DNA from 3 places in the Mesorhizobium sp. CNPSo 4688 genome. Region 3 is predicted to be linked to each of the others. Evidence: predicted binding sites of a transcription regulator. Region 3 holds the regulator's gene; each other region holds the start of a gene.
The links. The regulator PhoB, encoded in region 3, activates phosphate uptake and scavenging genes when phosphate is short. The targets are predictions, from matches to a motif close to TGTCATNNANCTGTCAT.
Positions count from the first base shown of each region.

Region 1: AC04SH_RS06690 (DUF1045 domain-containing protein) is a predicted target of PhoB. The motif match lies at 6,081-6,097, and genes of this name have one in related genera.
Region 2: AC04SH_RS04120 (alkaline phosphatase D family protein) is a predicted target of PhoB. The motif match lies at 4,102-4,118, and genes of this name have one in related genera.

Region 1 is NZ_JBWLUY010000003.1:222,615-232,210, reverse strand. It holds gene AC04SH_RS06715 (bifunctional 5-dehydro-2-deoxygluconokinase/5-dehydro-2-deoxyphosphogluconate aldolase) at 13-1,947, shown strand; gene iolD (3D-(3,5/4)-trihydroxycyclohexane-1,2-dione acylhydrolase (decyclizing)) at 1,982-3,832, shown strand; gene iolE (myo-inosose-2 dehydratase) at 3,976-4,893, shown strand; gene AC04SH_RS06700 (DUF3329 domain-containing protein) at 4,937-5,167, shown strand; gene iolB (5-deoxy-glucuronate isomerase) at 5,173-5,985, shown strand; gene AC04SH_RS06690 (DUF1045 domain-containing protein) at 6,136-6,843, shown strand; gene AC04SH_RS06685 (alpha-D-ribose 1-methylphosphonate 5-triphosphate diphosphatase) at 6,877-8,016, shown strand; gene phnN (phosphonate metabolism protein/1,5-bisphosphokinase (PRPP-forming) PhnN) at 8,013-8,642, shown strand; gene AC04SH_RS06675 (ABC transporter permease) at 8,645-9,596, opposite strand, start outside.
Region 2 is NZ_JBWLUY010000002.1:225,565-235,160, forward strand. It holds gene typA (translational GTPase TypA) at 1-1,820, opposite strand, end outside; gene AC04SH_RS04115 (hypothetical protein) at 2,018-2,296, shown strand; gene AC04SH_RS04120 (alkaline phosphatase D family protein) at 2,456-4,030, opposite strand; gene AC04SH_RS04125 (MFS transporter) at 4,299-5,582, opposite strand; gene AC04SH_RS04130 (TetR/AcrR family transcriptional regulator) at 5,656-6,273, shown strand; gene AC04SH_RS04135 (hypothetical protein) at 6,542-7,138, shown strand; gene ppa (inorganic diphosphatase) at 7,400-7,933, opposite strand; gene AC04SH_RS04145 (GNAT family N-acetyltransferase) at 8,164-8,670, opposite strand; gene AC04SH_RS04150 (TPM domain-containing protein) at 8,839-9,477, opposite strand; gene AC04SH_RS04155 (TPM domain-containing protein) at 9,483-9,596, opposite strand, start outside.
Region 3 is NZ_JBWLUY010000010.1:209,220-218,815, reverse strand. It holds gene AC04SH_RS20810 (substrate-binding domain-containing protein) at 1-665, shown strand, start outside; gene pstC (phosphate ABC transporter permease subunit PstC) at 761-2,221, shown strand; gene pstA (phosphate ABC transporter permease PstA) at 2,218-3,534, shown strand; gene pstB (phosphate ABC transporter ATP-binding protein PstB) at 3,552-4,376, shown strand; gene phoU (phosphate signaling complex protein PhoU) at 4,418-5,122, shown strand; gene phoB (phosphate regulon transcriptional regulator PhoB) at 5,139-5,828, shown strand; gene AC04SH_RS20780 (ROK family protein) at 5,853-7,088, opposite strand; gene xylF (D-xylose ABC transporter substrate-binding protein) at 7,361-8,401, shown strand; gene AC04SH_RS20770 (sugar ABC transporter permease) at 8,552-9,596, shown strand, end outside.

The DNA of each region.
Region 1 (9,596 bases), on a different contig from region 3:
CGGGAGGTTCCAATGAGCGAAGCCGTGGACGCGAGATACGCTCCGCTCGATGTCATCACCATCGGTCGCGCTTCCGTCGACCTTTATGGCCAGCAGATCGGCTCGCGGCTGGAGGACATCACCTCCTTCGCCAAGTCGGTCGGCGGCTGCCCGGCCAACATCTCTGTGGGAACGGCGAGGCTCGGCTTGCGCTCGGCGCTGCTCACCCGCGTCGGCGACGAGCAGATGGGCCGCTTCATCCGCGAACAGCTGCGGCGCGAAGGCGTCAATGTCGATGGTCTCAAGACCGACAAGGAGCGGCTGACGGCGCTGGTGCTGCTCTCGGTCGAGAGCGAAGGCGTTTCGCCGATGATCTTTTACCGCTCGGACTGCGCCGACATGGCGCTGGCGCCGGAAGACATTGACGAGGCCTTCATCGCCTCGGCGCGTTCCATCGTCGTCACCGGCACGCACTTTTCCCGACCCAACAGCGACGCCGCCCAGCGCAAGGCGATCCACATCATCAAGGCCAAGGGCGGCAAGGTGGTGTTCGACATCGACTACCGCCCCAACCTCTGGGGGCTCGCCGGCCATGCCGAAGGCTTTGAGCGCTATGTGAAATCCGACCGCGTCTCGTCGCAGCTGAAGACGGTGCTGCCCGATTGCGACCTCATCGTCGGTACCGAGGAAGAGATCATGATCGCCTCGGGCGCCGACGACTGCCTGAGCGCGCTGAAGACGATCCGCTCATTGTCCTCGGCCACCATCGTTTTGAAGCGCGGCGCCATGGGCTGCATCGTCTATGACGGGCCGATCAGCGACGATCTCGAAGACGGTATCGTCGGCAAGGGCTTCCCGATCGAGATCTACAATGTGCTCGGCGCCGGCGATGCCTTCATGTCCGGCTTCCTGCGCGGCTGGCTGGGTGGTGAAAACCATGCGACGTCGGCGACCTGGGCCAATGCCTGCGGCGCCTTTGCCGTGTCCCGGCTGCTCTGCGCGCCGGAATACCCGACTTTCGAGGAGCTGCAGTTCTTCCTCAAGAACGGCAGCAAGCACTTGGCCTTGCGCAAGGACGAAGCGATCAACCACATCCATTGGGCGACGACACGTCGTCGCGACATCCCCTCGATGATGGCGCTCGCTTGCGACCACCGTGTGCAGCTCGAGGATGTGGCGGCCAAGACCGGCGCCGATCCGGCCCGCATCCGCGATTTCAAGGTGCTGGCGGTCAAGGCAGCGGCGAAGGTTGCCGCCGGCCGTGATGGCTACGGCATGCTGATCGACGAGAAGCATGGCCGCGAGGCGATGTTCGAATTCGCGCGCCATCCTTTTGCCTGGCTCGGCCGCCCGGTCGAACTGCCAGGCTCGCGGCCGCTGCGCTTCGAATTCTCGCAGGACATCGGCTCGCAGCTGGTGGAATGGCCGGTCGACCACTGCATCAAATGCCTGTGCTTCTACCATCCCGACGATCCGGCAGAACTCAAGGAAGAACAGCAGCAGAAACTGCGCGCGCTGTTCGAGGCGGCGCGAAAGGTCGGCCGAGAACTGCTGGTCGAGATCATTGCCGGCAAGCATGGCAAGCTCGACGACACCACGATCCCGCGCGCGCTAGAAGAACTCTATGCGCTCGGCATCAAGCCGGATTGGTGGAAGCTCGAGCCGCAGGCCTCGGCCGGCGCCTGGGCCAAGATAGAGGCCGTCATCCTCAAGCACGATCCGTGGTGCCGTGGCGTCGTGCTGCTTGGGCGGGAAGCGCCGCAGGACGAGCTGGAAGCTGCCTTCGCCGCGACCGCCAAGGCGCCGATCGTCAAGGGCTTCGCCGTCGGCCGCACCATCTTTGTCCACGCCGCCGAACAATGGTTGGCCGGCAAGATGTCGGATGACGAGGCGATCGCCGACATGGCCGCGCGCTTCGAACAGTTGACCGAAGCGTGGCTTGCCGCGCGTGGCCGTAAAGCAGCATAAGAAGACGCGACGCAGGACTGCGGAGGAAAATACCATGAGCAAGACAATCCGCCTGACGATGGCGCAGGCGCTGACCCGCTTTCTCAGCAAGCAGATGACCGAGATCGACGGCAAAAAAGTGCCGATCTTCGGCGGCGTCTGGGCGATTTTCGGCCACGGCAATGTCGCAGGGATCGGCGAGGCGCTCTATCAGGTGCGCGATGAACTGCCGACCTTCCGCGCCCACAATGAACAGGCGATGGCGCATGCGGCGATCGCCTATGGCAAGGCTAATTTCCGCCGCCGCTTCATGGCCGCGACCTCGTCGATCGGCCCCGGCGCGCTCAACATGGTGACGGCGGCGGCGCTTGCGCATGTAAACAGGTTGCCCGTCCTGTTTTTGCCGGGCGATGTCTTCGCCAACCGCATCCCCGATCCGGTGCTGCAGCAGGCAGAGGATTTTTCCGACGGTACGGCGACGGTCAATGACTGCTTCCGTCCGGTGTCGCGCTATTTCGATCGCATCACCCGGCCGGAGCAGATCATTCCGGCGCTGAGCCGGGCCATGCAGGTGCTGACCGATCCGGCCGATTGCGGCCCGGTAACACTGTCGCTGTGTCAGGACGTGCAGGCCGAAGCCTATGACTATCCCGAAAGCTTCTTTGCCGAGCGGGTCTGGCACCAGCGTCGGCCGCGTCCGGACCGCCATGAATTGGCGGCCGCAGTCACGGCGCTCAAGGGCGCCAAGAAGCCGCTGATCATCGCCGGCGGCGGCGTGCTCTATTCGCAGGCATCGGACGAACTGGCAAAATTCGCCGAAACCACAGGCATTCCGGTCTGCGAGACGCAAGGCGGCAAATCCTCGCTGCCCGACAATCATCGGCTCAACATGGCGGCGGTCGGCGTCACCGGCACATCCGCCGCCAACCGGCTGGCGGAAGAGGCCGATGTCGTGCTGGCCATCGGCACCCGCCTGCAGGATTTCACCACCGGCTCGTGGGCGCTGTTCAAGAATTCCGGCAAGACCATCATCGGGCTGAATGTGCAGCCTTTCGATGCCGGCAAGCACCGGGCTTTGCCGCTCGTCGCCGATGCGGCCGAAGGGCTCGCCGAACTCGGTGCTGGGCTCAAGGGCTGGAAGGCGCCTTCCGCCTGGACGGACAATTCGGCCACCGGCAAGAAAGCCTGGCAGGCCGATGCCGGCAAGGTAACGGCCTCGACCAATGCCGCCTATCCTTCGGATGCGCAGGTGATCGGCGCCGTGCAGCGCGCCCTGGGCTCCGGCGTGACCTTGCTGCATGCCGCCGGCGGTCTGCCCGGCGAATTGCACAAGCTTTGGCAGGCCGGCGCGCCCGGCTCCTACCACGCCGAATATGGCTTCTCGACCATGGGCTACGAGATTGCCGGCGGCCTCGGGGCGAAGATGGCCAAGCCCGATGAAGAGGTCGTCGTCATGATCGGCGACGGCTCCTACCTGATGCTGAATTCCGAGATCGCCACATCGGTGATGCTCGGTCTCAAGCTCACCATCGTGCTGCTCGACAACAGGGGCTATGGCTGTATCAACCGGCTGCAAATGGCCACCGGCGGCGCCAACTTCAACAATCTCCTGAAGGACTCGCGCCACGAAATCCTGCCCGACATCGACTTTGCCGCGCATGCGGCGAGCATGGGCGCAATCGCCGAAAAAGTGCCATCAATCGCCGGCCTGGAAAACGCGCTGCAGAAGTCGAAAAAGAACGACCGCACCACCGTTCTGGTCATCGACACCGATCCGCTTGTCTCAACCGACGCCGGCGGCCATTGGTGGGATGTGGCGGTGCCGGAAGTCTCGGCGCGCAGCCAGGTCAACGCGGCACGCAAGGCCTATGACGAAAAGCGGCAGATGCAGACCATCGGCGATTGATGGACATGCACCCGGCCCCTACCTCCCCCTTGTGGGGAGGTCGGACCGAAGGTCCGGGTGGGGTCTGTGCCGCACCCCCACCCCGCTGCTTCGCAGCGACCCTCCCCACAGTGGGAGGGTGAACAAGAAACCGGAGTGACGACTTGAAAGCCAAACTGGGCATGTCCCCCATTGCGTGGTGGAACGACGATCTTGCCGAACTCAGCGACGACGTCTCGCTGGAAGAATGTCTGCGCCAGTCGCGTTCGGCGGGCTTCACCGGCATGGAAATGGGCCGGCGTTTTCCCAACGATCCCGCTGTCATGCTGCCGATCCTGAAAAAGGCCGATGTCACGCTGTGCGGCGGCTGGTTCTCCGGCACGCTGGTCGACGAGGACATGGGCAAGAACAAGGACCGCATCCAGCCGATGATCGACCTGTTCAAGGCGGTCAACGCGCCTTGCATCGTCTATGGCGAGGTCGGCCGTTCGATCCAGGGCGACCGCTCCAAACCGCTCGCCACCAAGCCGAAATTGTCGGGCGACGAGATGAAGGCCTATGCCAGACGCCTGACCGAGTTCGGCGAATGGTGCGCCGAGCAAGGCATGCCACTGTCCTATCACCACCACATGGCGGCGGTGGTCGAGACCGAGCCGGAACTCGATGCCTTCATGCGCCATTCCGGCGACGGCATTCCGCTGCTGCTCGATGCGGGTCACCTGGCCTTTGCCGGCGGCGACGTGCTGCGCGCCATCGACAACCACCACAAGCGCATCAACCATGTCCATGTGAAGGATGTGCGTATGGCTGTCATCGACGGGCTCGACCGCACGAAACAGTCCTTCCTCGATGCCGTGGCGCTTGGCGCCTTCACTGTGCCGGGCGATGGCTCGCTGGATTTCGGCGCCATCGTGCAGCGTTTCGCCGACCATGGCTATGAAGGCTGGTTCGTCGTCGAGGCCGAGCAGGACCCGAAGAAGAATCCGCCGCTGAAGATGGCGCAGGTAGGTCACAAGGAGCTGATGCGGGTGATGACCGCTGCCGGCTACACCGTCGAGACGCAAGGCTTTCCCAATGTCTGATGCGACGGGTTACCGCCGAGCCAGCTTGCTGTAGATTGGCCCGATGAAAGATTACGAGCACCCATTCTTCCGGCCGCTGTGGCGGCGCGTTGCCGTCGTCGCCGTCTGCGTAATCTGGGCGATCATTGAATTCGCCTCCGGCACACCGTTCTGGGGCGTCATCGCGCTCGGCTTTGCCGCCTACGCCGTCTGGCAGTTCTTCTATCTCTACAAGCCGGTCGACGGGGCGAAGCCTCCGGTCGAGCCGAAGACTGGCGCCGAACCGAAGGAATGACCGCAATGTCGAAACTGCTCGTCAAAGCCGACAAGGGCCATGGCCGCGTCGCCCATGTCACGCCCAAAAGCGCCGGCTGGACCTATGTCGGCTTCGACCTGCACCGGCTGAAGCCGGGCGAAAACGCCTCGGGAAAGACCGGTGATCGCGAAGTCTGCCTGGTGTTCGTCACCGGCAAGGGTACGGCAAAGGCCGGTGGTCAGGAACTCGGCCTGCTCGGCGAGCGCATGTCGCCCTTCGAGGGCAAGCCATGGTCGGTCTACATCCCTGAGGGGTCGGACTGGTCGGTCACCGCCGACACCGATCTCGAGCTTGCTGTCTGTTCGGCACCGGGCCTGGGCGGCGGCCTGTCGGTTCGCGTCATCGCGCCCGACGATCTCGGCCAGGAAGTGCGCGGCAAGGGCACCAACACGCGCTACGTCACCAACATCCTGCCGGAAGGCAAGCCGGCCGACTCGCTGCTGGTGGTCGAGGTCATCACGCCTGGCGGCCATACATCGAGCTATCCCCCGCACAAGCACGACCAGGACAATCTGCCGGCCGAATCCTATCTCGAGGAAACCTACTATCACCGCCTCAACCCGCCGCAGGGTTTTGCCTTCCAGCGCGTCTATACCGACGCCGACCAGAATGGCGCCCGCGAGCTCGACGAGGCCATGGCGATCGAGGACGGCGATGTCGTGCTGGTGCCCAAGGGCTACCACCCCTGCGCCGCCTGCCATGGCTACGACCTCTACTATCTCAACGTCATGGCCGGCCCGAAGCGGACGTGGAAATTCCACAACGCGCCCGAGCACGAATGGCTGATGAAGGCCTGACCACCCTGTCTTTCAGGGGAAGCTGTTGGCCCAGTTCGGAAAAATCGTCGGCTAACGACCCATGGGGTCGATTTGCCATCGAAAACCCTTCAAAGCTTCGTCAATCCGTCATGGAAATCACCTATGGCAGCGGGCTGACGAGGATTTTCGATGCGCTACGCCATCTATTTCACCCCGAGGCAGGACGAGCCACTGGCGCGGATCGCCGCCAACTGGCTGGGACGTGACCCTTTCGGCGCCGCCACAAGGCCGAGCGAAGCGGTGGGCGACCTGTCGGCGGCCGAAGTCGCCTTCCACACCGCCTCGGCGCGGCGCTACGGCTTTCATGCGACGCTGAAGGCCCCCTTCCGGCTGGCCCCGAACGAGACGGAAGCCTCGCTGCGTGCTGCCCTGGACGTCTTTGCCGAAGCGACGCCGACGGTCACCATCCCGCGTCTCATCGTCAGCCAGATCGACGGCTTCTTTGCCTTGGTGCCCGAAGGCCCGCTGCCGCCGCTCAACCGTTTTGCCGATGATGTCGTGCTTGGTTTCGACCGTTTTCGCGCGCCGCTCACCGAGGCGGAAATCGAGCGGCGCAGCCCGGATTCGCTTAAACCCGCCGAGTTCCGCAATCTCTGCCAGTGGGGCTACCCCTATGTTTTCGAGACGTTTCGCTTCCACATGACCCTGTCCGGCCGGGCCGGGCCACAGGAAAGCCTACGTCTGCGCGCAGCAATTGACAGCCTGTTCGCCGAGGTGCTGCAGCAGCCGGTGCTGGTGGATGCGCTGGCGCTGTTTGTCGAAACCGAACCGGGCGCCCCGTTCATGGTGCTCTCCCATCATGCGCTCGGCCGCCGTGCGGCCCGGAAAACTGCCTGACCACGTCGCCTTAAAACCTAAGGACTGCCTGAGATGACCGCCGAGACCGTTTTGACCAATGCCCGCATCGTGCTTGCCGACGAGATCGTCGAAGGATCGCTGCTGCTGCGCGACGGCCTTATCGCCGGCATCGACGCAGGCACCGGGCGGACCGGCGAGGATATGAGCGGCGACTACATCATCCCCGGCCTGGTCGAACTGCACACCGACCATCTCGAAGGCCATTATGCGCCGCGGCCGAAGGTGCGCTGGAACCCGATCGCCGCCGTGCTCGCCCATGATGCGCAGGTGGCGACCGCAGGGATCACCACCGTGCTCGACGCCTTGCGCGTCGGCATGGATGAGGATGCGGATCTCACCTCCGACGACATCCGCAAGCTCGCGGACGCCATCGAGGACAGCGTGGCGCAGGATCGCCTTCGGGCCGACCACTTCCTGCATCTGCGCTGCGAGGTTTCGGCGCCGGACTGCCTGCAGGCCTTCGCCAATTTCGACGGCGACGAGCGCGTGCGGCTGGCGTCGCTGATGGACCATGCGCCGGGGCAGCGCCAGTTCGTCAACCTCGAGACCTACGCCTATTACTACCAGCGCAAGCTGAAGCTGACCGATCGCGACTTCAAGCTGTTCTGCGAAAAGCGGATGTCGGAATCGGCGAAGAATTCGGGACCGAACCGGGTGGCGATATCAGCCGCCTGCAACGAGCGCGGCATTGTGCTGGCAAGCCATGACGACGCCACATCAGGCCATGTCGACGAGGCGATTGAACAAGGCGTGCGCGTTGCCGAGTTTCCGACCACGCTGGAAGCCGCTAAAGCGTCAAAGGAGGCCGGGCTCGGCGTGCTGATGGGCGCGCCCAATGTCATGCGCGGCGCCTCGCACTCCGGCAATGTTTCGGCCCGCGCGCTGGCCGGCGACGGCCTGCTCGACATCTTGTCGTCCGATTACATCCCCTTCAGCCTGATCCAGTCGGCCTTCTTCCTCGGCGACGTCGTCGAAGGCATTTCCCTGCCGCAGGCGGTCGCCATGGTGTCGAAGAACCCGGCCGAGGCCATCGGCCTCAGCGACCGCGGCGTCATCGAACCGGGCCGCCGTGCCGACCTGGTGCGCGTGCGCGTCGACGACCATGTGCCGGTCGTGCGCACCGTCTGTCGCCAGGGACGCCGGGTCGCCTGATGGTCTCGGCGTCGATCGAGCGCGAACTCACCGCCGAGGCCTTTCCGGTCCGCAACGGCGTCTTTGTCGCCGTCGTCGGCCCGAGCGGCGCCGGCAAGGATACGGTGATCGGCTATGCCAAGTCGTTGTTTGCCGATGAGACAAGGCTGGAGTTCGTCCGTCGGGTCATCACCAGGCCGAGCGATGCGGCAAGCGAGGATCACGACACGCTGGCCGACGCCGCCTTTGTCGAGGCCGAGGCCGACGGCGCTTTCGCCATTTCCTGGGAGGCGCACGGCCTGCGCTACGGCATCCCGGCCGATGTCGACTGGTCGATAGCCAATGGCCATGTCGCGGTCGCCAACGTGTCGCGCGCGGTCATTCCGGTGCTGCGTGAGCGCTACGCCAATCTGGCCGTGGTCGAGATCACCGCTGCGCCGGAAATCCTCGCCGAACGGCTCGCTCAGCGCGGCCGTGAGTCGCGCGGCGAAGTGCTGGCACGCCTCGCCCGCAGTGCCAATGTCGCTTTGTCCGGACCCGGCGTCACCTCGATCGACAATGGCGGTCCACGCGAAGCCGCCGGCGAGCGTTTCGCCGAAGTGCTGCGCAAGGCGATGGCGTTCTCCGACATGTCGGGGGTAATTTAACGCTACTCCGCCGCCACGGCGCCCTTGCGGCTGGCGTCGAGCATCAGCCGTCTTGCCCGGAACACGCCCCATTGCTGGTCGACCAGCACGCCGATGAGGATCACGCCGCCCATCACCGCGAAGTTGAGCGAAGACGGGATGCCGAGCAGGTTGACCAGGTTCTGCAACTCCTGCAGCAGCACGGTGCCGAGGATGACGCCGACCAGCGAGCCTTCGCCGCCGCGCAGCGAGAAGCCGCCGAGCACTGCCGCGGCGATGGCGTAGAGTTCATAGAACTGGCCATGGCTGGCCGGCGAGATAGAGCGCGTGTACATGGCGAAATAGATCGCCGACAGCGCCGTCAACACGCCGCAGATGACATAGGCGGCCATGACGACACGGCCGGTGCGGATGCCCGAATATTTGGCCGCTTCCTCGTTCTTGCCGATGGCATAGAGATAGCGGCCGAACACCGAGCGGTGCAGCACCACCCACATCACGATGGCAATGACGATGAGCGCAATGAAGCTGTTCGGTACGCCCCAGGATCGGCCCGCCGTCAGGAATTCGAGCTCCGGAAAATTCTGCCCGAAGCCGAAGCCCGCGGTGCCATCGGCGGTGTAGAAGCGCGCCACGCCGCGATAGATCAGCAGGCCGCAGAGCGTCACCACGAAGGGCTGCAGTTTGAGCCGGGTGATCAGCCAGCCATGCACCAGCCCGATGATGGCGCCGAGCACCAGGATCAACGGCAGCGCTATCGGCCATCCCAGACCACGTACGGCGATGAAGTCGATGAACAGCGTACCGAGCAGCGCAACCACCGAGCCGACCGACAATTCGATGCCGCCGGTGATGATGACGAAGGCCTGGCCGATCGACAGGATGCCGAACAGGCCGATCAGGTTCGAGGTATTGGCAAGGTTGATCGGCAGCAGGAAGCGAGGGTTGATGATCGCCACCACCGCTCCGACCACC
Region 2 (9,596 bases), on a different contig from region 3:
CCGACCACTTTCGCAGACTTCTCGAAGCGCTTGCGCTCGTTCGGATCGAGATAGAGCTTGCGCAGGCGGATGGTCTTCGGCGTCACCTCGACCAGCTCGTCGTCCTGGATCCAGGCCAGCGCCCGCTCCAGAGTCATGCGGATCGGCGGCGTCAGCTTGACCGCCTCATCCTTGCCGGCGGCGCGGATGTTGGTCAGCTTCTTGCCCTTCAGCACGTTCACTTCAAGGTCGTTGTCACGGCTATGGATGCCGATGATCATGCCCTGATAGACCTTGACGCCGGGATCGATGACCATCGGGCCGCGGTCTTCCAGGTTCCACATGGCATAAGCGACGGACTCGCCCTGCTCGTTGGAGATCAGCACGCCATTGGTGCGGCCGGGCAGCTCGCCCTTGTAGGCTTCGTAAGCGTGGAACAGCCGGTTCATCACGGCAGTGCCGCGCGTGTCGGTCAACAATTCCGACTGGTAGCCGATCAGGCCGCGTGTCGGCGCGTGGAAGACGATGCGCTGGCGGTTGCCGCCGGAGGGGCGCAGTTCGACCATCTCGGCCTTGCGCTCCGACATTTTCTGCACGACGACGCCGGCATGCTCCTCGTCGACGTCGATGACGACTTCCTCGACCGGCTCCAGCAATTCGCCGTCCTCGCCCTTCTGCATGACGACGCGGGGACGCGACACGGCGATTTCAAAACCCTCGCGGCGCATCGTCTCAATCAGCACGGCCAGCTGCAATTCGCCGCGGCCGGAGACGAAGAACGAATCTTTGTCGGGCGACTCCTCGATCTTCAGCGCCACATTGCCTTCGGCTTCGCGCAGCAGGCGGTCGCGGATGACGCGGCTGGTCACCTTGTCGCCTTCGGTGCCAGCGAGCGGGCTGTCATTGACGAGGAAGGACATGGTCACGGTCGGCGGATCGATCGGCTGCGCATGCAGCGGCTCGCTCACGCTCGGGTCGCAGAACGTGTCGGCGACGGTGCCTTTCGACAGGCCGGCAATGGCGACGATGTCACCCGCCTGCGCCTCTTCGATTGGCTGGCGCTCGAGGCCGCGGAAGGCGAGGATCTTGGAAATACGTCCGGTTTCGATCTGGGTGCCGTCATGGTGCAGCACCTTGACGGCCATGTTGGACTTTAGCGTGCCGCTCTCGATGCGGCCGGTGATGATGCGGCCGAGGAAGGGATTGGCTTCCAGAATGGTGCCAATCATGCGGAACGGGCCGGGATGAACCGTCGGCTCCGGCACATGCTTGATGACGAGGTCGAACAGCGGCGCAAGCTGCTGATCCTTGGGGCCTTCCGGATTTTCTGAGACCCAGCCATCGCGGCCCGAACCGTAGAGGATCGGGAAGTCGAGTTGCTCGTCGGTGGCGTCGAGTGCTGCAAACAGGTCGAACACCTCGTTGACCACCTCGACATGCCGGGCGTCCGGGCGGTCGATCTTGTTGATGACGACGATCGGCTTCAGGCCGACCTTGAGCGCCTTGCCGACGACGAACTTGGTCTGCGGCATCGGGCCCTCGGCGGCGTCGACCAGCACGATGGCCGAGTCCACCATCGACAGGATGCGCTCGACCTCACCGCCGAAATCGGCGTGGCCGGGGGTGTCGACGATGTTGATGCGGGTGTCCTTCCAGTCGACCGAGGTCGCCTTGGCCAGGATGGTGATGCCGCGTTCCTTTTCCAGGTCGTTGGAATCCATGGCGCGCTCGGCGACGCGCTGATTGTCGCGGAAGGAGCCGGATTGCCGGAGCAACTGGTCGACGAGGGTGGTTTTTCCATGGTCGACGTGCGCGATGATCGCGATATTACGAATTTTCATGTTGTGGTCTCGGGAGCGTTGCAGGCAGCAGGCCAAAAGGCGCCGCCTCTTTCGGTTGCGCGGCTCATACAGGGTTTTTCGCAATTGCGAAAGAGGAGGCGCATCACCAAATACTCATCAAATCTTAAGCATCTCGGTGTGAGATGGTTTTGTTAACCAAAGTGGGAACCTTTCGGGGCCCGGGCAGTTCGAAATTCATGACCGACAAACTCAACCGATTTTGGCCACTCATCGCTTCGGTCGCATTCGCTGCCCTGCTGGCGGCCAATGCTGCCCAATCGGCCGCGACGCTGAAGGAAGCCAATCCAGTCTCGCCCTCTGACCAGACGGCCGAGCAGATGTTCGCCGACGCCCCTGATGGCGTCGACCCCGTGGTCACCGGCCCGGTCAGCGCATCCTTCAGGCAAAAGCAGCAGGCCGCCGGCTGCGACAGCGCCGTTTGGCCGAAAATTCCGACGGTTTGCTACCCGGATTGACCGTCGCTTTACCCTCCCCCTTGTGGGGAGGGTCGGCGAGCGGCTTCGCAAAGCGAAGCTGGCGAGACGGGGCGGGGGTGAAGCGCCGGCGTGGGAAGACCCCCACCCCGATCCGCTTCGCGGATCGACCCTCCCCACAAGGGGGAGGGTAAAGAGTGCCTACGCCGACCGCACCGGATCCAGCGTCACCTTGTAGAGCTCGTTATCATCACGATCCATCAGCCGCACCGTAAGCTGCTCGGTCGCGCCTGAAATATCCACCAACCCAAAGAACTGCAGGCCGGCCGATGGCGGCAGGTTCTGGCCCTGTTCGGCGGTCGGCGCCTTAATGAATTTCAGCTCCGGACCGAACGTCATGTCGAGATCGTTGGGGCCGAACGTGCCGGCGTGGATCGGGCCGGAGACGAATTCCCAGAACGGGTTGAAGTCCTGGAACTGCGCCTTGTCGGGGTTGTAGTAGTGCGCGGCCGTGTAGTGCACGTCGGCCGTCAGCCACACCGTGTTGGTGATGCCGGCGTTCTTGATATAGCGCAACAGGTCGGCGATCTCGAGCTCGCGGCCCTTGGGCAGGCCATTGTCGCCATTGCTGACGGCTTCCGCGCCGACCTTCTTGGTGCCGTCATCCCAGACGACGAGGCCGAGCGGCATGTCGGCGGCTATGATCTTCCAGGTGGCCTTGGAATTGGCCAGCTCGCGCTTCAGCCATTTCGTCTGCTGTTCGCCGAGCATACGGGACTCCGGCGTCATGGTGTCCTGCATGTCCGGGCCGTTGGGGCCGCGATAGGAGCGCATGTCGAGGAAGAACACGTCGAGCAGTGGCCCATGGGATATCTTGCGATAGACGCGGCCCGGCTCCGACGGTTCATAGCGGATCGTCGTCATCTCATGGAAGGCGCGCGCCGCACGCGCCGCCAGCACATGGATGGATTTTTCGGTGTAGCGGTTGTCGGCGCTCAAATTCTTTGAATCCGACCAGTTGTTCAACACTTCGTGGTCGTCCCACTGGTAGAAGGTCGGGCAGATGGCGCTCAGGGCGAGAACGTTCTTGTCCATCATGTTGTACTTCCACTGGTCGCGGTACTCGTCCAGCGTCTCGGCCACCTTGCGCTTGCCGTCGATGAGGACGACGTTCTTCCATTTGCCGCCGCCAGGCAGGTCGACCTCATCCTTCATGGCGCCATCGGCATAGATCGTGTCGCCGGAATGCAGGAAGAAGTCGGGCGTGTGCTTGGCGATGGTGGCGTAGGTCTTCATGCCGGTCTCGTCGATGCCCCAGCCCTGGCCGGCCGTGTCGCCCGACCAGGCGAATTTGATGTCGCGCTTCGAGGCGGGTGCAGTGCGGAAGCGCCCGACGATCGGCTCGGAAACGACATTGATGTCGGCGAGGTCAGCGGCCGTCATGCGGTAGAAGATGTCCTGGTCGGCAGCCAAGTCGGTGAGCAGCCGCTTGACCGTAAAGTCGCTGGCCGGCGAGGTATCGAGCGGCGCCAGCCGGGTCGCGTTGGCGAAATTCTCGGTCGACGATATCTCGAACATGACGCGCGAGGGACGGTCGGTGCGCGTCCACACCATACCGCTCGAGGCATCGACGTCGCCGGACTGGACGCCATGGGTAAAGGCCGGGCGCTGGCTGGCGCGCGAATAATAGGGCAAAGCGAGGCCCGATGCGCCGAGGAGACCCGCAGCGCTCGCTGAGGTGACGAAAGCGCGGCGGGTCATCGAGATCTTGTTCATGGCTGTCTCCTGATGGCTTGAACGTCCGCCACCAGCGTCCAGCCTCAATGTTTCAGCTGCATCTCGGAAAGATGAAGTTTTGATAACAATGGACAGGTGATCTCTCCCCCCTCGAGGGGGAGATGTCGCCAAAGGCGACAGAGGGGGTCGCCGCGCGTAGAGCGCTGACCTCCTCCCTTCGCCGCAAGGACGCCTCGCCCGGTCGGACCGACCCCCTCTGGCCGCTTCGCGGCCATCTCCCCCTCAATGGGGGAGATTACCGCCGCGTTTAAGCCACCTGCGGCTCCGGTTCGAAGGCCGGCCGGCTCGTGTTGATCAGCAGCGACAGACACGCCGCCACAATCGCCGTCATGCCGGCGATCAGGAAGGCCAGTTCATAATTGCCCTGCAATTCCCGCATGGTGCCGCCGAAGGCAGCGGCGGCGGCCGCACCCACCTGGTGGCCGGCGACGATCCAGCCGAACACAATCGGTCCGCTGCGGTCGCCGAAGGCTTCGTTGGCGAGCCGCAGCGTCGGCGGCACGGTGGCGATCCAGTCGAGACCGTAGAGCACGGCAAAGATGATCAGGCTGGTCGCCGAGAAGCCGGAATAGGGCAGGTAAATCAGCGACAGGCCGCGAATGCCATAGTAGACACCGAGCAGCTTGCGCGGGTCGAAACGGTCGGTGAGCCAGCCCGACAGCGTCGTGCCGATCAGGTCGAAAATGCCCATCATCGACAAAAGGCCGGCCGCCTGCACCTCGCCGATGCCCATGTCGCCGCAAAAGGAGATCAGATGGGTACCGACCAGCCCGTTGGTGGTGAATCCGCAGACGAAGAAGGTGGCGAACAGATACCAGAATACCCTGGTTCCCGCCGCACGGCGCAGCGTGTTGAGCGTATGCGCCAGGAAATTGCCTTGCGAGGCCGGCGACACCGGCGGCACATCATCGGCCTCGGCGCCATAGCGCACCATGCCGATCGAAGCGGGACGCTCCGGCACCAGCAGCCAGACCAGCGGCAGCAGACAGGCGGTGGCGACAGAGACGGCGATGGCGACCGGTTGCCAGCCGCCGGATTGGGCGAGCGAGGCGAGGAGCGGCAGGAACACCAGCAGGCCGGTGGCGCTGGAGGCCGACATCAGCCCCATGACGAGGCCGCGATTGGTCTTGAACCACCGATTGACGATGGTGGCGCCGAGCACGGTGGCAACCGCGCCGGAGCCAATGCCGGAAAACACGCCCCAGGTGAGGAACAGGTGCCATGGCTCGGTCATCAGCAGGCTGAGCGCGGTCGAGCCGGACATGATCGCCAGCGAGGCAAGCAGCGTGCGGCGCAGCCCGATACGCTCCATCAATGCAGCGGCGAACGGCCCGGTCAGACCGTAGAGGAAGATGCCGATGGCAGCGGCAATCGAAACGGTATCGCGCCCCCAGCCGAAGCTTTTGTCCAGCGGCAGCATCATCACGGAGGGAGCCGAACGCAGACCGGCCGCGATCAGCAGGCAAAGGAAGATGACGCCGACCACGACGAAAGCGTAGCGCTGGCCAAAGGGACGGGATTGAGCTATCATGTTACTGACCGGTACGTTGCAGGGTGAGGAGATGTATACGTACCGATCGGTAACACGTCAATCGAGTCATATGATGCCAACGGACAAAAATATTGAACTGACCATCAACGACGGTCATGCAGCGGCGCCGCCTAAGGCTGCCAAGAAGATCCTCGACGTCGCCTACGACCTATTTTACCGGCGCGGCATCAGGGCAATCGGCGTCGACGAGATCGTCAAGCGTGCCGGCGTCACCAAGCCCAGCCTCTATCGCAGCTTCCCCTCCAAGGACGAGCTCGCCGCTTCGTATCTGCGGCAATATGACCGTGAATATTGGGAGCGTTTCGACGAAGCCGTCGCCGCCCATCCCGGCGACCCGCGCGCGCAGATCGGCGCCTTCCTGACCCGCGTCGGCAAGCGTACGCAAAGACCGGACTATCGCGGTTGCGGCATGACCAACGCGGCGGTGGAATACCCCGAACACGGCCATCCGGCGCGCGTTGTCAGCGAGGCCAACAAGCAGGAGCTGCGCCACCGCCTGCGCGCCATGGCCGCCGCGATGGGCGCGCAAGACCCTGACACGCTCGGCGACGGCCTGCTGCTTTTGATCGAAGGCGCCTACATCAGCGGCCAGCTGTTCGGCCTCGGCGGCCCGGCGGCATCGGTAGCGCACAACGCCGACCTGCTGATCGAGGCGAGCTTGAAGAAGTAACATTCTCGGGCGTTGGCGCCGCCCCTCATTGCCCTGCCGGGCATTTCTCCCCGTGAACGGGGAGAAAGAGGCCGGCCGCGCCGCCGGCGACTCTCTTGCAACGCTGGTGATTGGCGAAATCGGTGGCGGGAGCGTCCCTCGCCCCGTTTACGGGGAGAGGATGCCGGCAGGCAGATGAGGGGCAGCGCCAACTTTGCCGATGGATGGGGCGCTAGGCCTGCCGAAAATTTGGCGATAGGCTGGGACGAACTCCACGGGAGACGTCCACATGCGCACCCTGCTGCTTGTCCCCTTTGCCCTTGCCGGTCTCTGCCAGGCAGCCCATGCCGATGGCATATCCAGCGCCTACACCGATCTCGACTCCCAAAAGGATTGTGTCACCTATGCGCAGGCCGAGGAGGGCGACGGCGACTGGGCCGAACTCGCCTGCTCCGGCTATCGCGGCTATCCCGTTCTGATCGCTTATGACGATGCGCGTGAATCGCTGTTCTACGGGTTTCCGCCCGGTGGCGACATGACGACGGTCTGGGAGAGTTTTTCCGGCTTCAACTCGTCCGGCGCCAAGGTCGAGTGGCGCATCGAGAGCAAGGGCGACGTCGCCGTTCCTTTCGCCGTCATCCACCGCCGCTCGATCAGCAATCCCGAGGATGAGAACAAGCCGACCGAAGTGCTGCTGGTGGCCAAGGTCGCGCAGATGGAAGCCCGCGACGGTTGCACAATCGGCCTGGTACTGGCTACCGGCAACCCGCAAGCCAACGACCAGGCGCGAAAACTGGCCGACGAAAAGGCCAAAACCTTTGCCTGCAGCAAGGACAAGCACACGGTCATCGGCAACGTGCCGGCGTTTGGTAGGGTGGATAATTAAGGGCCGTTCGCGCTGGACGCCCCTTATGCAGTGTCGTCGGTTCGTGCTGCCCCTCATTGTCCTGCCGGACATTTCTCCCCGTATAGTGACGCGGAGAAAAACGCTGTCATCGCAGCTTTCGCCAATCACACACGTTGCAGAATAAGAAGCCGAGGGCCGGGCTACTCCCTTCTCCCCATCACTATACGGGGAGAAGGTGCCGGCAGGCGGATGAGGGGCGGCGCCGTGCTTAGCGGCCGCTCCCACCCCCAGCGTCGCCGCCTACTTCGCCGCCTTCGCCCGCGCGATGGCGTCCACGATCATCTTCTTGGCGTATTTGGAATCGTGCCAGCCTTCGATCTTGACCCATTTGCCGGGTTCGAGATCCTTGTAGTGCTCGAAGAAGTGCTGCACCTGCTGGCGGGTGATGTCGGGCAGCTGCGTGTATTCGGTTACGTTTTCATAACGCAGCGTCAGCTTCGGCGACGGCACGGCGATGATCTTCTCGTCCTGGCCGGCATTGTCTTCCATGATCAGGACGCCGATCGGCCGCACATTGATGACGCAGCCCGGCACCAGCGCGCGGGTGTTGCAGACCAGAACGTCGATCGGGTCGCCATCACCCGACAGCGTGTGCGGCACGAAGCCGTAATTGCCGGGATAGCGCATCGAAGTGTGCAGGAAGCGGTCGACGAACAGCGTGCCGGCCTCCTTGTCCATCTCGTACTTGATCGGCTCGCCGCCGATCGGCACCTCGATGATGACGTTGACGTCGTCAGGCGGATTCTTTCCGCTGGCAATGGCTTCAATGCGCATGGCTCAAATCCCTCTCTCGATTTCCAAGATCGATAGCGGGCGAAGCGCAAGGACGCAATGCGGCGATCGGTACGCAGCGCCCATGGAAGTGCACAGTTTGTGAACGGGCTGTAACCGATAGCAATTCCAGGAAAAGTGTGAGCGGTTTTCCGTCCGGAATTGCGTCAAAACAAGGAGATGGAGGGGTTCGCCGTTTCTTCGAAACGGTGAAACGCTCCGGGCGGTGCTCGTTATTCCCAGACGAAGGCGACCTTCTTCAGCGCCTTCTGCTCGAAAATCTCGACGCCCTCGGCGACATCGCGGCCACCGGCGCCGGCATAGAAGGCGAGCGCGTTCTGGTTGTCTTCCAGCGCCCACACCACCATGCCTTTCAGTCCGTGGTCGGCAAGCCGTGCCCGTGCCGCCTTGAACAGCCGGCTGCCGAGCCCGATGCCCTGATACTCCGGACGCAAATAAAGCTCGTAGATCTCGCCCTGCTGCCGAAGCTCGCGGGCGCGGTTCTTGCCGATCGTGGCATAGCCGGCAATGGTGCCGCCGATCTCGACCACCAGCACAGTGGCGGCACGGCGAATCGCGTTCGCCCACCAGTCGGCGCCGCGACGGTTGATCATCGAGGTCAGCGAGCGATGCGGGATGATGCCGGAATAGGCGCCCTCCCAGGCCTGCTGATGCACGTCGGCAATGGCGCCGGCGTCGCGCGGTTCTGCTTTCCTGATGTCGATGCTCAGCGTATTCATGATTTGTTAACCATAAACCCGCATCGGCCATTTGCAAGAGTCGAGGCCAGCCCGCCAACCGCTTTCTCACAGCCGACCACGACACTGGTGACATCGGGCCAGAGCCGGCTTGAAAACGCGCGCAGCCAAGGCGGTCAAACGGTCGTCAGGGTAGCGTTTGCAGGCTTTTCAGATCTCGACCAGATGGTCGTCCAGCTCATTGGCATCGTCCGATGTAACCGGGAAATGCTCGGCCAGCACCGCGCCGACCTGCTCGGTCGCCTTGACGAAGCCGTCGGCGAGCCGGTCGTCGCCGGCATGCTGCGTAAGGTCGCGGATAACGCCGTCCCAGACATGCTGGCCGACCTTGCTGTTGATGCCCGAGTCGGCGACCACCTCGGCATAGCGCTCGGCGATCGACACGAAGACCAGCACGCCGGTGCGGGCCGTGGTGCGGTGGACATTGCGGGCGAGGAATTGCCTGAGCGCATTGTCATGTGCCGCCTGATAACGCTGCCGGCGCGGCACCAGATGGATGCGCAAATTGGGCAGCGCCCACAACAGCACCAGCACCGACGCCAGTGCCAAAAGCTGCGCGAGGACGAAATGCGGCAGCCGGATCGACAGCCACCAGGCTTCCAGCCCGTAGGCGACGGCCAGACTGACGATCAGCATGCCGGATGTCGCCATGAAGGCGGCCGGAAAGAAATAGCCGTCACTGGCATGCGCGACGACGCAGTAGATCTCGCCGTCGGTTTTCGATTCGGCGGCACGGATCGCGGTGGCGATGCGCTCATGGTCCTGCGGGCTGATCGGTCGTGTTGCCATGTCTCTCACCAGCTCCCTGAAGACCCGCCACCGCCGGACGAACCGCCGCCACCTGAAAACCCACCGCCGCTGCTTGAGCCCGACGACCAGCTGCTGCCCGAACTTCCTGAAGACCATCC
Region 3 (9,596 bases):
AGGGCCCGGACTGGGCGCTGGTTCCTGCCGACATCTACAAGGCGCTCGCCGCCAAGCTGGTCGTTGACGGCAAGCTGGTCGACAATCCGAACACCAAGTGGAGCCAGGTCAATCCGAAGCTCCCCGACTGGGATATCGCTGCCTACATCCCCGGTGAAAAGCACGGCACCCGCGAAGTGTTCGAGACCAAGCTTCTCGACGCCGGCTGCGACAAGGCCGCCATCAAGGCCACCGGCATTGCCGACGACAAGGAAATCAGCAAGACCTGCGTCGCCATCCGCAAGGACGGCAAGGCTGTCGACATCGACGGCGACTACACCGAGACGCTTGCCCGCATCGACTCCAACAAGACCGGCGTCGGCGTGTTCGGCCTCGCCTTCTACGAGAACAATGCCGACAAGCTGAAGGTCGCTACCGTGGAAGGCATCGTGCCTTCGACCGAGACGATCGCAACCGGCAAGTATCCGGTTTCTCGCCCGCTGTTCTTCTACGTCAAGAAGGCGCATCTCGGCGTCGTTCCCGGTCTCAAGGAATATGTCGAGTTCTTCCTTGACGACCAGATGATCGGCCCGGAAAGCCCGCTCGCCCAGTACGGCCTGGTTTCGGCTCCGGATGCCGAACGTCAGGCGCAGCGCGACGCGTTCGCTGCCGGGAAGAGCATGTAATCAACGACTGGATCAGGGCGCGGACCAAATCCGCGCCCTGATTTCGCTGCATGCCGCAACGGCGGCGGCGACCTGAATTTTCCCTGGGGTGGGTGATGTCGTCCTTGCTCGTACTCGCCATAGTCATCGCCATCGGCGTGGTCGCCTTCGTGATCGGCCGCCAGCGCGCCACGGCGCACGATACCGGCAAGGTCAAGCCGCATTCGCGCGCCCACTATCACGGCTGGTGGGCCTTTCTACTCGCCGTCCTGCCTGCCGTCCTGCTGCTCGCCGTCTGGGACATCGGCTCGTCCTTCTATCTTGACCGGCACATACACGCCGCCCTGCCTGAGCGCACTGTCGACTCCAAGGTCGCCAGCGAAGCGCTCGACGCCAGCCTGGTGAAGAGCCTCGCCAAGGGCCTGCGCCGGCTTGATGCCGGAACGCCGCTTCCCGCCACGTTCGCTGAATTGCAGCCGCTGCTCATCGCCAAGGGCGTGGCGCTGGCGACGGATACGCAGGACTATACGATCCCGATCGCGGTCGAGGCGAATGCCGTTCAGGACCGGCTTGGACTGTTCGGCGCCGTCATCACGTTGGCATTGTCGATCGCCGGCGCCTTCTACGCGATCAGGCAAATTGCGCCGCGCGCAAGGGCGCGCAACAATGTCGAGAGGCTGATGCTGTGGGGGCTGCTTGCTGCCTCGACTATCGCCATCCTGACCACGGTCGGCATCGTGCTGTCCATGTTGTTCCAGACGATCACCTTTTTCGAGAGCGTGTCGCCGATGAGCTTCTTCTTCGGCACGGTCTGGGACCCGCGTTTCTCCGCCGCGGGCTCGGCCGGCAGCCAAGGTCAGTTCGGTCTGATCCCGCTTCTGGCCGGAACGCTTTACATCGCATTCATTGCATTGCTGGTCGCGGTGCCGATCGGCCTGCTGTCGGCGGTCTACATGGCCGAATATGCATCGCCCAGGCTGCGCTCGGTGGTCAAACCGGCGCTTGAATTGCTGGCCGGTATCCCGACCATCGTCTACGGCATCTTCGCCGTCGTCACGCTGGGGCCATTCCTGCGCGACCTGTCGGCGGCGCTGACCGGTGGTTCGCCGTTCATCCAGGGCCAGAGCATCTTCACCGCCGGCCTGGTTATGGGCGTCATGCTGATCCCGGTCGTGTCATCGCTATCCGACGACATCATCACCGCGGTGCCGCGCGCCATGCGTGACGGCTCGCTTGGCCTGGGTGCGACGCGCTCGGAGACGATCAAGCGGGTGATCCTGCCGGCGGCACTTCCCGGCATCGTCGGAGCCATCCTGCTCACCGCGTCGCGCGCTATCGGCGAAACAATGATTGTCGTGCTGGCGGCGGGTGTCGCCGCCAATCTCACCATCAATCCGTTCGAGGCGATGACGACCATCACTGTCAAGATCGTCAACCAGTTGACCGGCGATCTCGAGTTCAACTCGCCGCAGACGCTGGTCGCCTTCGCGCTCGGCCTGACGTTGTTCGCGCTGACGCTGGTGATGAACATCGTCGCCCTCTACATCGTGCGCAAGTACCGGGAGCAGTACGAATGACCGACATTCCCCTGGATACGATGGCGGGTGCCGTTGCGCGTCCGCGCCGCGACATAGGCCTCAAGGCCCGTTATGCCGCCGAGCGCCGCTTCCGCATCTATGGCATGGTGGCGATCTCCATCGGCCTGGCGTTTCTGGCGATTATCCTGCTCACCATCGTCTCGAAAGGCTATACCGCCTTCTGGCAGACGACGGTGACGCTGCCGATCACTTTCGACGAGAAGGTCATCGACCCTTCCGGCAAGCGCGCCACCGATCCGAGCGTGCTGATCAAGGCAAACTATCCCAAGCTTGCCGATACGGCGCTGATGGCCAAGCTCGGCATCGACCCAAGCAACAAGCCCATGGTCATGAAGCTCAAGGGCTTCCTGTCGGAAGGCGCCCGCGTCCAGCTGCGCGACATCGTCGCCGCCGATCCGTCGGTGATCGGCACGACGCGCGACGTCAACATCCTGGCCGCGGCCAATCTCGACTCCGCCTTCAAGGGCCAGATCGACCTCAGCGTCGATGAAGCGCGCCGCAAGGTGTCCAACCAGCAGATCGACTGGATGAACAAACTCAAGGCCGACGGCGTGATGGCCGAGCATTTCAACACCGGCCTGTTCACCTATGGCGCTTCCAGCCGCCCTGAAACGTCAGGCATGGGTGTGGCGATCATCGGTTCTCTGTACATGATGATAATCGTGTTGCTGCTGGCGCTGCCGATCGGCGTCGCCGCCTCCATCTATCTGGAGGAGTTCGCCAAGAAGAACCGCTTCACCGATCTGATCGAAGTCAACATCAACAATCTGGCGGCGGTGCCGTCGATCGTCTTCGGCCTGCTCGGCCTTGCCGTGTTCATCAATTTCCTAGGCATGCCGCGTTCCGCCGCTTTCGTCGGCGGTCTGGTGCTGACCCTGATGACGCTGCCGACCATCATCATCGCGACGCGCGCCGCTCTTGCCGCGGTGCCGCCATCGATCCGTTCGGCAGCGCTCGGCCTCGGCGCCTCCAAGATGCAGATGGTGTTCCAGCACATCCTGCCGCTTGCCGCTCCCGGCATCCTGACCGGCACGATCATCGGCCTGGCGCGCGCACTTGGCGAAACAGCACCGCTGCTTCTGATCGGCATGGTTGCCTTCGTCGCCGACTATCCGAAGACGCCTTTCGATCCGTCGACCGCGCTGCCGGTGCAGATCTATCTGTGGGCGAACGAGGCCGAACGCGCTTTTGTCGAGCGTATGTCGGGCGCCATCATCATTCTGCTCGTCTTCCTCATGGCCATGAACATCACCGCGATCGTGCTTCGGCGCCGGTTCGAGCGGCGCTGGTAGAAAAAAGGCAATTTGGTATGAACATCATGACCGAACAGTCCCTTGAAAACGCAGTGGGCGACAAAATGAACGCCAAATCGAACGAAGTGATCAAGATGCGCGGCGACAAGGTCGGCGTGTTCTACGGCGAGAAGCAGGCGCTGTTCGACGTCAATCTCGACGTCCGCCAGAACCAGGTGACGGCGCTGATCGGCCCGTCCGGCTGCGGCAAGTCGACCTTCCTGCGCTGCCTCAACCGCATGAACGACACCATCGATTCGGCGCGGGTGACCGGCAAGATCACGCTCGACGAGGACGACATCTATGACAAGAACATCGACGTCGTCGAACTCAGGGCTCGCGTCGGCATGGTGTTCCAGAAGCCCAATCCGTTCCCGAAGTCGATCTACGAGAACGTTGCCTACGGCCCGCGCATCCATGGGCTGGCCAAGCGCAAGTCCGACATGGACCAGATCGTCGAGTCCAGCCTGAAGAAGGCGGCGATCTGGAACGAGGTCAAGGACCGCCTGCAGGAGCCGGGCACCGGCCTGTCCGGCGGCCAGCAGCAGCGCCTGTGCATCGCGCGCGCCATCGCGGTGTCGCCGGAAGTGATCCTGATGGACGAGCCCTGCTCGGCGCTCGATCCGATCGCCACCGCACGCGTCGAGGAACTTATCGACGAACTGCGCCAGAACTACACCATCGTCATCGTCACCCACTCGATGCAGCAGGCAGCGCGCGTGTCGCAGCGCACGGCGATGTTCCACCTCGGCTACCTGGTCGAGGAGGGCGCCACCGACAAGATGTTCACCAATCCCGACGACAAGCGCACCCAGGACTACATTACCGGCCGCTTCGGCTGAGCCGTCCAGCGGTTGAATTTTCAGGCACGAGGACCACGATCATGGGTGAACATACCGTCGCCTCCTTCGATGAAGAGTTGGGCCAGATCAGCAAGCTGATCCGCGACATGGGCGATCTGGCCGGGTCGATGGTCAGCGGCTCGACCAAAGCGTTGCTCAATTCCGACAATGCGCTGGCGCAACGTGTCGTGTCCGACGATGCCATCATGGACGCGCGCCAGCGGGAACTCGACGATCGCGCCATCACGCTCATCGCCAAGCGCCAGCCGGTGGCCAACGATCTGCGCGCCGTGGTGGGCTCGATCCGTATGGCCGGCGACCTCGAGCGCATCGGCGACCTTGCCAAGAACATCGCCAAGCGCGTCGGCACCGTCGGCCTCAGCGTCACGCCGCGCGACCTCTCGCATTCCATCGATGCAATGGCGCAGCTGGTGCTGATCCAGGTGCAAGGGGTGGTCGAGGAATATGCCGCCGCGGATGCGGCTGCGCTGGCAAAGCTCAGGAATGAGGACGAGCGCATCGACGTCAAATACACGTCGGTGTTTCGTGAACTCTTGACCTATATGATGGAAGACCCGCGCAACATCACTGCCTGCACGCATCTTCTGTTCTGCGCCAAGAATCTGGAGCGCATCGGTGATCATGTCACCAACATCGCTGAAAATGCGTATTATGTGCTGACCGGCCAGCAATTGCCCGCCAATCGCCCGAAGCAGGACGAGACGGCGATGGCCACTTCGGCCTGACAAGGGTGAACTGCTGATGATCGCGCCACGCATCATGGTCGTGGAGGACGAGGAGCCGCTGGGCGTGCTTCTCCGCTACAACCTCGAATCCGAAGGCTACCAGGTCGAGGTGGTGACGCGCGGCGACGAGGCCGAAATCCGGCTGCAGGAAAACGTTCCCGATCTGCTGGTGCTCGACTGGATGGTGCCGGCGGTGTCCGGCATCGAGCTCTGTCGCCGGCTGCGCATGCGGCCCGAGACCGAACGGCTGCCAATCATCATGCTGACCGCGCGCGGCGAGGAGAGCGACCGTGTGCGTGGCCTGTCCACCGGCGCCGACGACTATCTGGTCAAGCCGTTTTCCACGCCGGAATTCATGGCGCGCGTGAAAGCGCTGCTGCGCCGCGCAAAGCCGGAAGTGCTGTCCAGCGTGCTCAAGGTCGGCGACATCGTGCTCGATCGTGAATCGCACCGCGTTTACCGCAAGAAGAGCGAAATCAGGCTCGGACCGACCGAGTTCCGCCTGCTCGAATTCATGATGCGCCATCCCGGCCGCGTGTTCTCGCGCAGCCAGCTGCTCGACAATGTCTGGGGCGAGACGATCTATATCGACGAGCGCACCGTCGACGTGCATGTCGGGCGCCTGCGCAAGGCGGTCAACAATGGCCGCATGCCGGATGTGATCCGCACCATTCGCGGCGCCGGCTACGCTATCCGGGAAGATTAGGCACGCCGCACTGTTGCCGGCCTTTCAGGCGACATGCTTGCCCGCTTTCGCCTGAATGCCCGGTGCGAAAATCTCCTGGTCGACGAAGCCGAGCGCGCGCATGGCGCAGCCTTCGCGGATCAGCGGCAGTTCGTTGGGCTCGGTGTCGAAGGAAATCGATTTCGAGTGCTGGCCGCCGGCGGTCTGGGCAATCGCCTCGCGCAATGCCGGTTCGATCAGATCGAACGCGGCGGCGCTGACTCCGACCATGGCGACAGGTGCTGGATCGATCAGCGCGAACAGGCTGCCGAGGCCGAAGCCAAGCGCCTCGCCGGCCTTGCGGTAGGCTTCGCGCTCGGGGCCATCGGTCTCGCGGGCACGTGTGGCGAGCGCCCGCATGTCGGCGTCGCCGACATCGACCGGTTCGGCATCCTCGCTCATCATTTTGGCGCTGCGCCAGATGGCGTAGTTGCCGGCATAGGCCTCGACGCAGCCGCGCCGCCCGCAACGGCACAGCGCGCCGCCGGGCCGGTGGATCATGTGGCCGAACTCGCCGCCCGAGGAATGGGTGCCGGTGAACAATTCGCCCTTCAGCACCAGCCCCATGCCGATGCCGTGCGAGAGCAGGATAGCGATGAAATTGTCGCGGTAGCGCTCAGGCTGGCGCCATTGCAGCGCCACTGCCATCATGTTGCAATCGTTTTCCATGGTGGCCGGAATACCGAACTCCGCTTCCAGTATGTCGGCGAAGGCAATGTCGGTCAGCGGCGTGATCGGCGACCACAGCATGGCGCGCGCCTGCGAATCGGTGATGCCCTGGATGCCCATGGCAATGCGGGCAATGCTCTGAACATCGAGGTCGGGATCCTCGAGCCGCCGCCGCACGATTGCCGTGCATTCGCCGATCAGCTCGTCGCGCGGCATAGTCAGCGTATCCAGCCGGCGCTGCTCCTCGGCGACCACCTGGCCGGCATAGTCGATGACGGTGACGGAAAGGAAATTCAGCGACAGCACCACGGTCATCACCGCGGCGGCTTCCGGGTTGAGCGCAAGGCCAACCTGGGGCCGGCCGCGTTTCAGCGCACCGGTCTCGCCAGGCTTGCTCTCGGCCAGGATGCCTTCTTGAATCAGATCAGACGAGATCGCCGATATGGTCGAGTGGCTGAGACCGGTGGTCGCCGCAATCTCGGTCCTCGACGGTTGGCCTGCCCGGCGCACGGCCGAAATCACCATCGCGCGGTTGCGACGGCGCAGGTCGTCGTGGCGGATTCCAACCGACATCGTTTTTGTTTTCCTCCCGGTCCTCCTCGCGCCTCATGATAGTGAAGGCGTTCGGTGGTACCAGCCAAATATTGGCAGAAGCAGGCCGCGCTGTCATTGTTTATTGCGGGTCTCGAAAAAATTCCGCGAAGCCATCAGAATCCATCAGAATCGATGTTGACAGCGCCTCGCCGATGGACCAGTATTTTTTCGAGGCTCGAAAAAATAGAGCCTCTGTGTGCCGGCCTTCGGGCCAGTTTTGTCGCGCCGCGCGCGGCGCAGGGAGGATTATCATGAACAGATTTGCAGCCGCCATGCTGGCGGGTGTCGCCATGTCGCTGACGCTGGTGTCGGTCGCGCAGGCGAAGGACAAGGTCATCGGCGTGTCGTGGTCGAACTTCCAGGAAGAGCGCTGGAAGACCGACGAAGCGGCGATGAAGGCGGCGATCGAGGCGGCCGGCGACAAGTACATTTCCGCCGACGCGCAGTCCAATCCCGGCAAGCAGTTGACCGACGTCGAGAGCCTGATCTCGCAGGGCGCCAACTCGCTGATCATCCTGGCGCAGGACGCCTCGGCCATCGGCCCGGCGGTGCAGAAGGCACTGGACGAAGGCATTCCGGTCGTCGGCTATGACCGTCTGATCGAGAACAAGGACGTCTTCTATCTGACCTTCGACAACAAGGAAGTCGGCCGCATGCAGGCCCGCGAAGTGTTCAAGGCCAAGCCGGAAGGCAACTATGTCTTCATCAAGGGCTCGGGTGCCGATCCGAATGCCGATTTCCTGTTCGCCGGCTCGATGGAAGTGCTCAAGGAAGCCATCGACTCGGGCAAGATCAAGAATGTCGGCGAGGCTTACACGGATGGCTGGCTGCCCGCCAACGCCCAGAAGAACATGGAGCAGTTCCTGACCGCCAACGACAACAAGGTCGATGCGGTGGTTGCGGCCAATGACGGCACCGCCGGCGGCGTCGTCGCGGCGCTGACGGCGCAGGGCCTGGCCGGAACGGTTCCGGTTTCGGGCCAGGACGGCGACCATGCCGCGCTGAACCGCATCGCGCTCGGTACGCAGACCGTGTCGGTGTGGAAGGACGCGCGCGAGCTCGGCAAGAACGCCGCCGAGATCGCTTCGCAGCTGGCCGACGGCAAGAAGACAAGCGACATTGCCGGCGCCAAGGACTTCACCACGCCCGGCGGCAACACCGTCAAGTCGCTGTTCCTGACCCCGGTTGCCATCACCAAGGACAACCTCAACGTCGTCATCGACGCCGGGTGGATCAAGAAGGACGAAGTCTGCGCCGGCGTCACTGCCGGCAGCGTTGCAGCCTGCAACTAAAACCGGACCGCTATCGGTTCGAAATCTCGGCGCCGCGGCCCAAAAGCCGCGGCGTTTCTCCAAGGGCTTTCCGCTTCAAATGACCACGGAAAGCAAATAGCATCCATGTTCCGGCATCCGCGCCAGACGGCAAACCGGTGGGAGGATAGCATGACCGACACGACCTCTAATCAGCCGGTCGCCAGCACTGCCGCGGACCGGGCGCGCGCATCCGAGCTCAGCGCCGTCGGGCGGTTCCTCAAGGCTACCGAACTCGACACGCGCATGCTCGGCATGGTCGGCGCCCTGCTGGTCATCTGGGTCGGCATACACATCCTGTCGGGCGGGCTTTTCCTGACGCCGCGCAATCTGTGGAACCTGTCGGTGCAGACCTCCTCGGTCGCGATCATGGCGACCGGCATGGTGCTGGTCATCGTCATGCGCAACATCGACCTTTCGGTTGGCTCCGTCGAAGGCGTGATCGGTATGATCATGGGCGTGGCGCAGGCCGAATTCCTCATTCGCGTCATCGGCTTCCAGCTTGGAAATCCATGGCTCTGGATCATCGCGCTGGCCGCCGGCGTGGCGCTTGGTCTGCTGATCGGCGCGTTCCAGGGCTTCATCATCGCCTATATGGAGGTTCCGGCTTTCATCGTGACGCTGGGCGGCCTACTGGTGTGGCGCGGTATGGCATGGCTGATTACCAGCGGGCGCACGGTCGCGCCACTCGACGCCACCTTCCAGCTGATGGGTGGCGGACCACGCGGCTCGATCGGCGCTACCGCCAGCTGGATCGTCGGCATCGTCGCCTGTGCGGCGGTTGCCTTCGCGCTGCTCAACGGCCGCTCGCAGCGCAAGCGGTTCAGCTTTCCACTGCGCCCCGTGTGGGCCGAGACCTTGCTTGGCGTGGTCGCTTGCGCGGCCATCCTCGGCGCCGTCTGGATCGCCAATTCCTATCCATGGCCGATCGGCATCGTGCGCCAGTATGCGCTGCAGAACGGCATCACCCTTCCCGAAGGCGGGCTGTTTATCGCGCATGGAATCGCCATACCGGTGCTGATGGCGGTGGCCACGGGCATCATCATGACCTTCATCACCAAGCGCACGCGTTTCGGCCGCTATGTCTTCGCCATCGGTGGCAATCCGGAAGCAGCAGAACTTGCCGGCATCAACACGCGCTGGGTGACCATGAAGGTGTTCATGATCATGGGGGTGC